3 regions of the Cellulosilyticum sp. genome follow, and region 2 is predicted to be linked to each of the others. Evidence: predicted binding sites of a transcription regulator. Region 2 holds the regulator's gene; each other region holds the start of a gene.
The links. Region 2 encodes Rex, which represses fermentation and respiration genes when NADH is low (regulators of the CRP and FNR family bind a similar motif). Its sites were predicted from a motif close to ATTGTTAANTANTTAACAAT; they were not measured.
Positions count from the first base shown of each region.

Region 1: the regulator Rex is predicted to act here: its motif matches at 1,454-1,473, upstream of rsxC (electron transport complex subunit RsxC).
Region 3: the regulator Rex is predicted to act here: its motif matches at 1,917-1,936, upstream of AC1VAQ_RS01425 (oxidoreductase).

Region 1 covers NZ_CEVXFV010000020.1:20,756-25,052, reverse strand. Annotated here, with positions in the region: gene AC1VAQ_RS10260 (phosphoglycerate dehydrogenase) at 1-779, shown strand, start outside; gene AC1VAQ_RS10255 (ATP-binding protein) at 875-1,429, shown strand; gene rsxC (electron transport complex subunit RsxC) at 1,570-2,889, shown strand; gene AC1VAQ_RS10245 (RnfABCDGE type electron transport complex subunit D) at 2,905-3,861, shown strand; gene AC1VAQ_RS10240 (RnfABCDGE type electron transport complex subunit G) at 3,858-4,297, shown strand, end outside.
Region 2 covers NZ_CEVXFV010000059.1:5,526-9,822, reverse strand. Annotated here, with positions in the region: gene AC1VAQ_RS17855 (NAD(P)H-hydrate dehydratase) at 1-511, opposite strand, end outside; gene acpS (holo-ACP synthase) at 513-890, opposite strand; gene AC1VAQ_RS17845 (hypothetical protein) at 887-1,579, opposite strand; gene AC1VAQ_RS17840 (redox-sensing transcriptional repressor Rex) at 2,088-2,744, opposite strand; gene AC1VAQ_RS17835 (ABC-F family ATP-binding cassette domain-containing protein) at 2,891-4,297, shown strand, end outside.
Region 3 covers NZ_CEVXFV010000002.1:55,961-60,257, forward strand. Annotated here, with positions in the region: gene AC1VAQ_RS01415 (hypothetical protein) at 70-498, shown strand; gene AC1VAQ_RS01420 (LacI family DNA-binding transcriptional regulator) at 559-1,635, opposite strand; gene AC1VAQ_RS01425 (oxidoreductase) at 2,033-4,033, shown strand; gene AC1VAQ_RS01430 (MFS transporter) at 4,131-4,297, shown strand, end outside.

The sequences.
Region 1 (4,297 bases), on a different contig from region 2:
CAGGCCAAGAAATTTTAGGTAAAACACTTGGTGTTGTTGGTCTTGGTGCGATTGGTGTCATGGTGGCTAATGCAGCTGCTGCACTTGGTATGAAGGTTATTGGGCATGATCCATATATTTCTGTAGATGCAGCTTGGGGACTTTCTAGAGAAGTAGTGCATGCTAAAAGCTTAGATGAACTCCTTACACAATCAGATTATATTACAATTCACGTGCCACTTTTAGATTCTACAAAACATATGTTAAACGCAGATGCTTTTGGAAAGATGAAAGATGGTGTACGTATTCTTAACTTCTCAAGAGATACACTTGTTGAAAACAAAGATTTATTTGCAGCTATTGAAAGTGGTAAAGTGGCTAAATATGTCACAGATTTCCCAGTAGAAGAAGTGATGAATAATGACCATGTGATTACAATTCCTCATTTAGGTGCTTCAACAACAGAATCAGAAGATAACTGTGCGATGATGGCTGTAAAAGAAGTAAGAGATTACTTAGAAAATGGTAATATTACAAATTCAGTTAACTTACCAGCATGTTCTATGGCATGGGTTGCAAGCTATCGTCTTGCACTTATTCATAAAAACACACCGGCCATGATTGGTCAAATTACAAATATCATTGCACAGGCAGGTATTAATATTCAAGATATGACAAACAGAAGCCGTGGTGATTTTGCTTATACTTTAATTGATACAGATACCGCTGTATCAGATGAGCAAGTTGCAAAAATCCAAGGTATTGAAAATATGATTAAGGTACGCGTGTTAAAAAAATAAGTAAAACCTAGATGCTAAGGTGAACTTATAAGGGATAAGCTATTCTAAAAATTAGGATAGCTTATTTTTTGTGAATTTCTAATGGGGGGATATTTATGAAGGATTTGTCATTACATCTTTTAGATATTGCAGAAAATAGCATTCGTGCAGGTGCAACAAAAGTGATGATGAGCATTACAGAAGATGTGAAAGCGAACTGGCTCTATTTTAAGGTTCAAGATAATGGTAAAGGGATGCCAGAGGCAATGCGAAAAGAGGTGACTAATCCTTTTGTAACAAGTAGAACATTAAGAAAAGTAGGAATGGGATTACCGTTACTAGCACAACGCTGTGAGCTTTGTGTGGGAGATTTGAAAATTGATAGTCAAGAAGGTAAAGGAACTATAGTGATAGCTAAAATGTGCTATAACCACATTGATCGGGTACCTTTAGGTGATATAGGAAGTACCCTTATGACACTTATGATAGCCTATCCACATATTCGCTATATTTACCAGCATCAATACGATGATAAAATTTTTAGGCTTGATACCCTAGAAATACAGGGAATTTTGGGAGAAAAGGCAATGCTTCAGAATACACAAGTCATCCTTTGGCTTAAAGAGTATGTAAATGATAATATTCAAGTACTATACGAAAAAAATAACTAAAAATATAAATCACCCCTACGAGTGATTGAATAAAAATTCACAATATATAAGATGAATACAAATATGAAAGTAAAAATATTTATTTATTTGTAATAAAATGATATAATTTAAAATATTAAATAAAATAAAGGGGGATTAATATGAGTAAATTAACCTTTAAAAAAGGTATTCATCCAGGCTACCATAAGGCTGAAACTCAAAACAAGGCAATTGAAGTTTTAATGCCATTGGATGAATTGGTTTTCCCTATGTCTCAGCATATTGGTACACCAGCTAAACCTATTGTAAAAAAAGGAGATCGTGTACTGGTAGGGCAAAAGATAGGAGAAGCAGATGGCTTTGTATCTTCACCAGTGCATAGTAGTGTTTCAGGCGTTGTTAAAGTTATAGAAGAGCGTATGACCCATAGGGGCATAAAGGATATGTGTGTAGTTATTATCCAAGATGGAATGTATGAAGAATCAGAAGAAATGGCTCAAAAAGCAAGACCTGATTACGAAAGGCTGACACAAGATGAGCTTGTGAGCTTAGTTCAAGAAGCAGGTCTTGTAGGGATGGGGGGAGCCACTTTCCCAACACATGTAAAACTTTCTGTACCAAAAGATAAAAAAGTTGAATTTATCATTATTAATGGAGCAGAGTGCGAACCTTATTTAACATCTGACCACCGTGTTATGTTAGAAAATAGTGAAGAAATTATTGCAGGACTTAAAGTACTGCTTAGTGTTTTTAAAGATGCTAAGGCAATTATTGGGATTGAAGATAATAAAATGGATGCTATCTCAAAACTGACAAGTTTAGTAGCAGATGAAAGTCGCATTGAAGTGGCTACTTTACATACAAAATACCCACAAGGGTCCGAGAAGCATTTGATTTATGCTACAACAGGCAGAGAAGTACCAAGTGGGAAACTTCCTATTGAAGTAAGCTGTCTTGTGCATAATATTGATTCCATTGTGGCGATTTACCGTGCAGTTGTTAAAGGACGCCCAATTATGAGACGCATTGTAACGGTATCAGGCAGTGGGGTGACAAATCCGTGCAACTTAGAAGTGAAAATAGGCTGCTCTTATCGGCAGCTTCTTGAAAAAGCAGGCTGGGATGATGCACGTACAGTCAAAGTTATTGCGGGTGGCCCTATGATGGGAATTGCAATGAGTGACATAGATGTACCCGTTGTAAAAGGCACTTCAGCAATTTTATGTTTTACTGATGAAGAGATGAAAAATGAAGTGGCAACAGCTTGTATTCGTTGCGGTAAATGTGTAGATGTCTGTCCGATGTCACTCGTACCAAACGTGCTGCATAGAGCTGCACTAAATGGACGTTATGAAACATTCTTAGAAAATGACGGAATGGACTGTATTGAATGTGGGTGTTGCGCATATACATGTCCGGCAAAACGTGATCTTGTTCAAAGTATTCGTACAGCTAAAACAGCTGTTCGTGCTAAAAAATAAAAAGGAGAATGAACCATGGAAAAGATGTTAACTGTATCTTCCTCACCACATGTTAGAGCCAAGCATACAACGAAAAGTATTATGTTGGATGTCATCATTGCATTGATGCCAACGCTTGTGGCAGGAATTTATTTTTATGGCATACGTGCACTACTTGTAACGACGTTAAGTGTGATTTGCTGTGTGGTATTTGAATGGGGATGGGAAAAGATTTTTAAAAGACCAAGTACTATAGGAGATTTAAGTGCGGTAGTTACAGGTGTTTTACTTGCTTTTAATATGCCAGTGGGTGTACCTGTTTATGCGATTGTCGTAGGTGCGTTTATAGCAATTATATTTGCAAAGCAAATTTTTGGTGGAATGGGTCAAAACTTCGTTAACCCTGCACTTGCAGGACGGGCGGCGCTGCTTGCTGCTTATCCTACAGCTATGCGTACTTTTACAGTACCTATTCCGGGAAAGTTTGTAGCAGATGCTGTGACAGGCGCAACGCCTTTAGAACTCATGAAAAATGAATTATATGATCAAATGCCAACCTTATTTGATGCTTTTGTCGGTAATATTGGGGGCTGTATTGGTGAAGCATCTGCGTTAGCACTTTTAATTGGCGGTATTTATTTATTGGTTCGCCGTGTGATTAAGTGGCATATCCCAGTCTTTTATTTAGGAACAATCTTCTTAATGACACTTATTTTTGGTGGTGTAGGCGTTACGATAAGCTTTATGTCTCTGTTCTTAGGCGGTGTGATGCTAGGGGCTTTCTTCATGGCAACAGATTATACGACAACACCAATGACAATCAAAGGGCAGATTATATTTGCTATAGGTGCAGGTATTATTACTGTTGTCATTCGTCTGTGGGGTGGCTACCCAGAAGGGGTAAGTTACAGTATTTTACTTATGAACTTAACAGTACCCCTTATTGATCGTTATATTAAACAAAAACGTTTTGGGGGAGGAAAAGTGGCATGAAAGATATTTTAAGGCTAGGCATTATTCTTTTCCTTATAACAGGTATTTGCACAGGACTTTTAGGGGGAATTTATCAGGTGACAAAACCTATTATTGAAGAAAATAATGCAAAGACGCAAATGGCAGCTATGCAGGCGCTTTTAACAGATGCTGATGATTTTGTTGCAGTAGAAGGAGCAAGTGAAGAATTGGTAGCAGCCATATTTGTGGCAAAAGCAGGTGCTAATCAGGTGGGTTATGTGGCAAAAGTGACACCATTAGGTTATGGTGGTACTATTGAGCTTTTAGTAGCTTTTGATGCACAGTGTACAGTACAAGGCATTAAGATTTTAAGCCACGCAGAAACACCAGGCTTTGGGGCCAATGCAGAAAAACCTACTTTTACAGAACAGTTTAAAGCTAAAAAAGCACCCCTTAGTGTAACAAAAGTGACGCC
Region 2 (4,297 bases):
TTGTCCCATCTATGCCAGAAGGGATATCGACACAAATTTTAATAGCTCCTACTTCATTTATAGTTGCTATAATTTCTGCAAATATCCCTTGTACCTTTCTCGTTAAACCTGTGCCAAAAATTGCATCAACAATAAGATCCGCATTATTTAAATAACCTCTGGCTATTTCTATATTCTCATTTGTAATATGAACTAATGGAATGTCCATATTTTTAGCAATTTCATAATAGGTCTTGCCATCTGCTGAAAGTTTCTCAGAAGATGCTAACATTAAGATAATTACCTTACGCTTTGACCAGCTTACAAGTTGCCTTGCAAGCGAAAGGCCATCCCCGCCATTATTACCAGGACCACAAACAATAACAATCTCCTCCAGGTTCTCATCTAATGCTTCTATGGCTTTAAACACTTGATATGAAGCTTGTTCCATAAGCAAAAGGCTAGGTATACCATACCTAGCCGTTGCTAATTCATCTATTTTTCTCATTTGAGTAGGCGTCATTAATTTCATATTATTCTCCTCCTTCTGCTAGGGCATAGGCCACTGCATAAGTCTGGCAATGTGAAATACTTACCTGCATAGCCGTCACACCTAATTCTTGCCCTAATCTTTGTGCTTTATTTAACAAATAAACTTTAGGTTTTCCCAATCTATCTGGTGTAATTTCTATATCACTGGCTGAAAAATTTCTAAAGCCTGTACCTAGTGCCTTACTTACTGCTTCTTTTGCTGCAAAAACACCTGCTATCGTTTCTGCGCGATAATTCTTCGTTTCAAAATAGCTCATTTCATTTGGTGTAAACACCTTACTTAAAAAAGAAGGTGTTTTTTTAACAGCCTTTTCAATGCGACTAATTTCAATAATGTCTGTTCCTATTCCTAATATCATTTTTTATTCGTATCCCATAATGTTTTATCGATAATTTCAATTTGCTGTTGCCCTACAATATTATGAAGATAATTGTAGATATCCTTTAAAAATTTTTCACTTTGTTTCTTTTCATTAGTTTTCTTAAGCATTTCAGCACGAAGTGCCTCAATCTCTGACTCTAGCTTTATCTCTTTTTGACGATGAATATCTATATATTCATAACCTACTGCTACCATCTCCCCTATAAGCTCTTTATTAGTTACTTGAACCTGCTCATCTACCTCTTCAAGTCTTGTTTCAATATTCTCTAAACGATTATTTACTTCTAAAGTACTTTGATGTAATTTATTGAGTTCTTCTATTTTTTTATCCCCATCTTCACCTTGTACTTCTCCACTTAAAGCTAAAATTTGCTTTAGGAAATTTTGCTTCACTTTATTATACTCTTTATAATCCGTATTTAAACGTGCCTGTTCCTTAAGAAGTTCTTGTAACAGCTTTTCTTTTTCATCAATCACTTTACTTTTTATTTGTTCCTTAACGGTATACCATAGTGGATCTAATAGCACAATAGGTAACTTCCTATTTTCTAAGACCGTATTAATATAGCTTTTTTTAATTTCTACTTGCTTATCTGATAACTTTACATTATCTGCTATATCATCCTGTACAACTACTTTTCTATTTTTCTTTCCAAATCCGAACATCCCTTGCCCCCTTAATTATTACTCTTATAGGCTCTATATTATAGATATCACATTTATAAAGTTTTATTATTATATATTTTTTAACTTTATAGCCAGTTTCTCTATATTATATCTTGTTTTTTAATATTAGAATATGAATTTCATCAATAAATGCTGGTCACTTATAAATATGTCGGCATTTTGAAAGAATAAATTATGCATTCTCTTTTTTCAATTTCTTTATACCTTATTATAGATTTCACATTTATAAAATTTAGTTATTCATAGTTTGTAGTCATGTGAAATCATTGAGAGAAATCTATTTACCTAAATGCATATTTCAAGTTTTTGGTTTCTCTATATAGATTTCACATTTATAAATTTTAATTATTCATAGTCTTGAGTCATGTGAAATCATTAGGAGAAACCTATTTACCTCGATGCATATTTCAAGTTTTTAATTTGTTTCTCTATAGAAATTTAAAAAAGCTATCACGGAAATAATCTGTGATAGCTCTTTTAACATACCTTATAATTCTTTAGGCGTACGCCCATGTTCTGCTTCATTTATTTTATATGCTAAGGTCATTAAGTTTTGTGATAAGTGTACGTTCTCTACTTGTACTGTATCAGGTAAGAATAAGTCAACTGGTGAGAAATTCCAAAGCCCTTTAATTCCCCACTTCGCTAAATTTTCTGCTGTTTCTTTAACGCGTGTTTTTGGCATTGTTAAGATTGCAATTTCTACTCCGTTTTCTTTAACGAATTCCTCCATCTTATCAATATCCATAACCTCTACACCATTAATACTCATTCCGATGAGTCTTGGATTAACATCAAAAAGACCTATCGTCTTAAAACCACGTTTGCTAAATGAAGTTGAGTTAGCAATAGCTTGTCCTAAATTACCTACTCCGACGATAATCATTTTATAATTTTGATGAAGCCCTAAAATTTTGCCGATTTCTGTGTAGAGATATTCCACATTGTAACCATATCCTTGTTGTCCGAAGCCTCCAAAATTGTTAAGATCTTGACGAATTTGTGAGGCTGTTACATTCATTTTCTCGCTTAATTCCCTAGATGAGATTTTTGTCACACCTTTTTGTAGTAGTTCACCTAAGTAACGATAATAACGTGGTAAACGTCTTACTACAGCCATAGAAATTTTTCTTTCTTCTGTCACGTTTTCAACTCCTCACTTCTCATATACGTAGTGATTTCAGTATACATTTAGGTTTTTTTTTTGTCAATGTAGATTCTTGGCATGTTTCCTTTCTTTTTGCACTTTTTTTTGCTAAAATTAAAAAAGAATTACTAAGGAGGCTAAAAATGATTATCTCATGCAGTAATATACAAAAAACATTTATTGATCAAACTGTACTTAAAAATGTTAGTTTTCATATAGAAGATCATGAAAAGGTAGCTTTAATAGGAAATAATGGTGCGGGTAAAACCACATTACTTAAAATTCTTACGAAGGAAATGGAAAGTGATGGGGGTAGCATTTCTTGTAGTAAGGATTGTACCATCGGCTACTTAAAACAACATATGGACCTGGATTCAGAAAGAACCGTTTATGAAGAACTTCTTCATGTATTTGATGAAGTTATTGCCCTTGAAACAAAGCTTCATGATATGGAAGCTGAAATCGCCAGAACTTCTTCATTAGATTTAATGGGAAGCTATGATGCCCTCCGCACAGAATTTGAAAACAAAAAAGGCTATGAATATAAAAGCCTCGTCAAAGGTGTCTTAAAAGGTCTTGGTTTTGATGAATCTGTTTATGAAAAACCTATTTCTATTTTATCTGGTGGTCAAAAGAACCGTGTAGCTTTAGGTAAGCTCTTACTCCAAGAACCTACACTTCTTCTCCTTGATGAACCGACTAACCACTTAGATATTGAAGCTATTGAATGGTTAGAAGGTTTCCTTCGCAGCTATAAAGGTGCTGTTATCATCATTTCCCACGACCGTTACTTCTTAGATAAGATTGTTACAAAAGTAATTCACTTAGAATTCGGTCAGGCCTTTGTTTATAATGGTAACTATAGCGACTATGTGATTAAAAGTGAAAAAGAATACGAAATTGCTATGAAACACTTTGAAAAGCAACAAAGAGAAATCGCTCAGCAACAAGCCGTTATTGCTAAACTTAAGCAATTTAACCGTGAAAAATCTCTTAAACGTGCAAGAAGCCGCGAAAAGGCTCTTGATAAAATTGAGGTTATGGATGCTCCAATGATTGATAATAAACCAATGCAACTTGTACTTACGCCACGTATTCCAAGCGGTAATGACGTATTAGACCTCAAAGAAGTCAGCAAAACTTTTGAAGATGCACCTTTATTTAGCAACATGAATATGTCTATTAAAAAAGGTGATAAAGTTGCCTTAGTTGGTCCTAACGGCGTCGGTAAAACAACACTCTTCCGTATCATCTTAGAGCAAATTCCTGCATCCTCGGGTACTGTACGTTTAGGTTCTAATGTTATGGTGGGCTACTATGACCAGGAGCATTCTACATTAGATACAACTAATACGATTATGGAAGAAATCCAAACTTCTTTCCCAGAACTTAAAAATGGTGAAATCCGTAATATGCTTGCTGCTTTCTTATTTACAAATGATGATGTTTTCAAACCAATTTCTGCCTTAAGCGGTGGTGAAAGAGGACGTGTGGCACTTGCTAAGATTATGCTTTCAAAAGCTAACTTTTTAATCCTAGATGAACCGACT
Region 3 (4,297 bases), on a different contig from region 2:
CTATTTTCTACTTTTAACTTATAATCGTTACAACAGTTGACATATTTAATTACAGAAAAGAGGAATATTATGGGAGAATCTACTTTACAACAAAATACTACTTGTACTTTAACACTACTTGGAGAAAACACTTATTTAGAACATAACTTTTCACCTGATTTTCTCCTTAACCTTATTAACACAAACACAAGTCTTACCTTTACCTCACAAAAAAAATTACAAGATTTACTTGCAAATAATCCAAGACTTAGTAAAGTTAAATCTTCACTTACACATATTACACTTCTGACAAGCTTACATAATGATGGCAAACGTTTTTTATGGGTTTATAATGAAAGCCCTAGTGATGTGCATCTCATCTTACCAACCTCTGTGCTTTCTTTGTTAGGCCACTATATTATCTATGATGTTTTAGCGCAAAAAGAGGTAAGCTTCATTGAACAGACTTTTACTTTTAATTTACCTCCTCATGAATTGCGTTTATTCCAAGTTATCTAAAATAAAAAGTGTATAAAACTAGTCTAAAAAAGCTAGTTTTATACACTCTTTATTTTATAATTATACATTTACCTGTATTTTACTTGGTACACAAGTTGAATGTCTCACCACAAGGCTAACATCTAATACAACCTCACTTGTGCTCCCTTCTTCCATATGTTTTAATGCACTTGCTACACATGTTTTACCTAATAAAGCTGCATCTTGATCGATTGTTGTAAGAAGCGGCTGACTAATAACTGCCACTGTACGGTTATCATATCCTATAATCGAAATATCTTCTGGCACGCGGATACCTTGTTCCTTTAAGAATTTCAAAATCCCCGTAGCTACTACATCATTAGCCGCTACTATGGCATCTACTTCTATCATTTGTGTAATAAGCTCTCTTGCTATTTCATAACCATCTTGCCATCTATAACCAGAAAGTTTTACAAGTTCTGGCCTAAACTCAATATGTTCTTCTGCTAAAGCCTTTTGATATCCTTGAAATCGGCTCATAGATACATAAAAACCACGATACTCATCTTGCAGTGCCATAAACTCCTCAAAACTCATAATCGGTTTTTCTAAATCATGAATAGGTCCTAAATAAACAATCTTTTTACGTCCCAATCTTGCTAAATATTTTGTTGCTAAATAACCTGCCTTTTCATTATCAAAATAAACTTTTGAAAATGTTTCATCTTTTATTTGACGTCCACCTATTACTACAGGAATCTTCTTATATAGAGGTATTTCATAAATACTTTCAATCGTTGCAATAGGATAATAAATTAAAGCACTAATAGATGTTTTTGCTAGTGCTTCTAAGTTTTCTCTTTCTCTAGCTTGTTTACCAAAACTTGAACGAATTAATAACTCATAACCATTTGCACTTGCAACCTCCATAATTCCAGCTATAATTTCTGAATAAAAAGGACTTGCGATTTCAGGAACAATTACACCCATCAAAGGAACTTCTTGTGTGCCATTATGTTTTTTCTTAGTTTTGACCTCATAACCTAATGCCTCTATCGCTGCATAGGTTCTTTGAATTAAATCTTCTTTTACGCTGCCACCATTTAATACTCTTGACACAGTAGCTGGTGATACATTTGCTTTGGCAGCAACATCATTTATTGTAATCTTAGCCATTTTACTTCCTCAATCTATTTGATCTTTATAATTATCTTAATGATTTCACCTCTATAAATGTTAGTGATTCATTGCATTTTCTCTTATAGTATACACGATAAATCTCTAACGGTCTATTTGTAGTATACCCCTCACCATTTGTTTTAATTTTAACATATCATTTTTGTCCTCTTTATTTCTGCATAATATTGAAATTTTCACTTCATTTCCCCCATATCCTTTGAAATATTTCAGTTTAACTATATTTTTTACTTCTTTTTCTTATGAAATTTCATTTTTTACTTGTTAAATAGTTGACATAATATGATTTTTTTCATATACTCTTATTATTAGTTTAAGTTTTAACAAACATAACTTTAATTTTTATACTATAAAATAAACACAACTGGAGGCTATTATGTTAAACACACACTACACAAACTTATTAAGCCCATTAACGATTAAAAGTTTAACTATGAATAATAGAGTTGTAATGACACCAATGGGGACTAACTTTGCAAGTAGTACAGGTGAATTTACAGATGAACATATCAAATATTATGAGCAGCGTGCCAAAGGCGGTACAGGTCTTATTATTGTAGAAAACATTAACATTGACTACCCACTTGGTTCAAATGGTACAACTCAAATTAGAATTGACCATGATCGTTACTTACCAAAATTAAGTAAACTTGCAGATGCTGTACATAAACATGGCGGTAAAATTGCATTACAAATTAACCATGCTGGTGCTTCTGCAGTAAGCACACGTATTGGACAGCAGCCAGCTGCACCATCAACCATCCCTTCTAAAGAAGGCGGAGAAATACCAAGACCTTTGACAATTGATGAAATTCATGACATTGTTAAAAAGTTTGGTATTGCTGCAAGACGTGCTCAAATTGCTGGTTTCGATGCTGTTGAAATCCATGGTGGCCACTCTTATCTTATTGCACAGTTTATGTCACCTCTTACAAATGATCGCACAGATGAATTTGGTGGCAACGTAGAAAATCGTGCACGCTTCTGTAAATTAGTTCTTGAAGAAGTAAGAAATGCAGTTGGTCCTAACTTCCCTATCATCCTCAGAATTTCTAGTGATGAATTCATGGAAGCCGGAAGAACTTTAGAAGATACACTTGAACTTCTTACTTACTTAGATAAAGAAGTTGATATGTATGACGTTTCTGCTGCTGTAAATGATTCTCTTCACTTACAAGTAGATATCATGTCACTTGCTGAAGGATGGCGTGCGCACCATGCAAAAGCTATTAAAGAGAAATTCGGCAAACCAACTATGGCTGTTGGAAGTTTCCGCTCACCAGAAGTGGTTGAAAAAGTTCTTGCAGAAGGTGTCTGTGATCTTGTAGGTATGGGACGCGGACTCATTGCTGAGCCAGAATGGGTTAACAAAGTTGCAGAAGGTAATGAACGATTACTTCGTAAATGTATTTCATGTAATATCGGATGTATTACAAACCGTGTCTTCTTAAATAAACCCATTACATGTACAGTAAACCCTGATCTTATTAATGAAAATGAGTACAAAAGACGTAAAGTAACAAAACCAACTAACGTTGTTGTTATTGGTGGCGGAACTGCTGGTCTTGAAGCTGCTTGCACAGCTGCTGAAGTTGGCTGTACAACAGTTTTACTTGAGAAAAATGAACAAACTGGTGGTCTTGCACGCGAGATTGCAAAATTCCCAGACAAAGATAAAGTACAATTCTTCGTAGATTACCTTGAAGAACGTGCAAAAGACTTAAAGAACCTTTTCGTTTGTACAAATACAATGGCTACAATCGAAAAAGTAGAACAGTTTAAACCAGATATCGTGGTAAATGCAACAGGTTCCGTACCACTTCTTCCACCTATCAAAGGTTTTGCTGAAAACTTAAACAACGATAACGTTTATACAATTACTAAATTACTTGCGAATTTAGATAAGGTCCCTAATATGAAGGGTAAAAAAGTTGTTATCGCTGGTGCAGGTGCTGTAGGTCTTGACTGCGTAGAATATTTCTCTCAGCAAGGTGCACAAGTCACTATTTTAGAACGACTTCCAGTTGTGGGACAAGACTTAGACCCTGTTTCACGTAAAGGAATGCTTGCAGTCATTAAAGAACATGATGTTCAAACACTTACAAGTACTTCTCTTATGGAACTTACTGATAAAGCAATGCTTTGCCAAGATTCAGAAGGCAATGATATAACACTTGAATTTGATCTTGCATGTATCTGTTTAGGTATGCGTGCTGAAAACAGCCACGTTGCTGAGCTTACTGCTCACTTTAATGCAAAAGGCATTAAAGTACTTAACATTGGAGACAGCTTAAGAGCTAGAAAAATCTTAGCTGGTATTGAAGAAGGACGTAATATCCTATTAGAACTTGAAAAACAAGGTCGCTTAACTTACTAATTTCAAGCTAAAAGTTTAGGGCATTAAATTGCCCTTGGCTTTTGCCTTGATTTGATAAATTTTTAACATATTATTTTTAAAGGAGCTTTTTAGCAAAATGCAAAACTCAATTTTCAAAAACAAATTTTTACTTACTGCTCTCGCCATGTATCTAGTTTACTTCGTACATGGTATGGGGGGAATCATTGTAGCACAAAATAAAACAGCCTTAATGGCACAATGGGCAACTGATGCTGCTGGTATTGGTACTGTTATTTCTGCCCT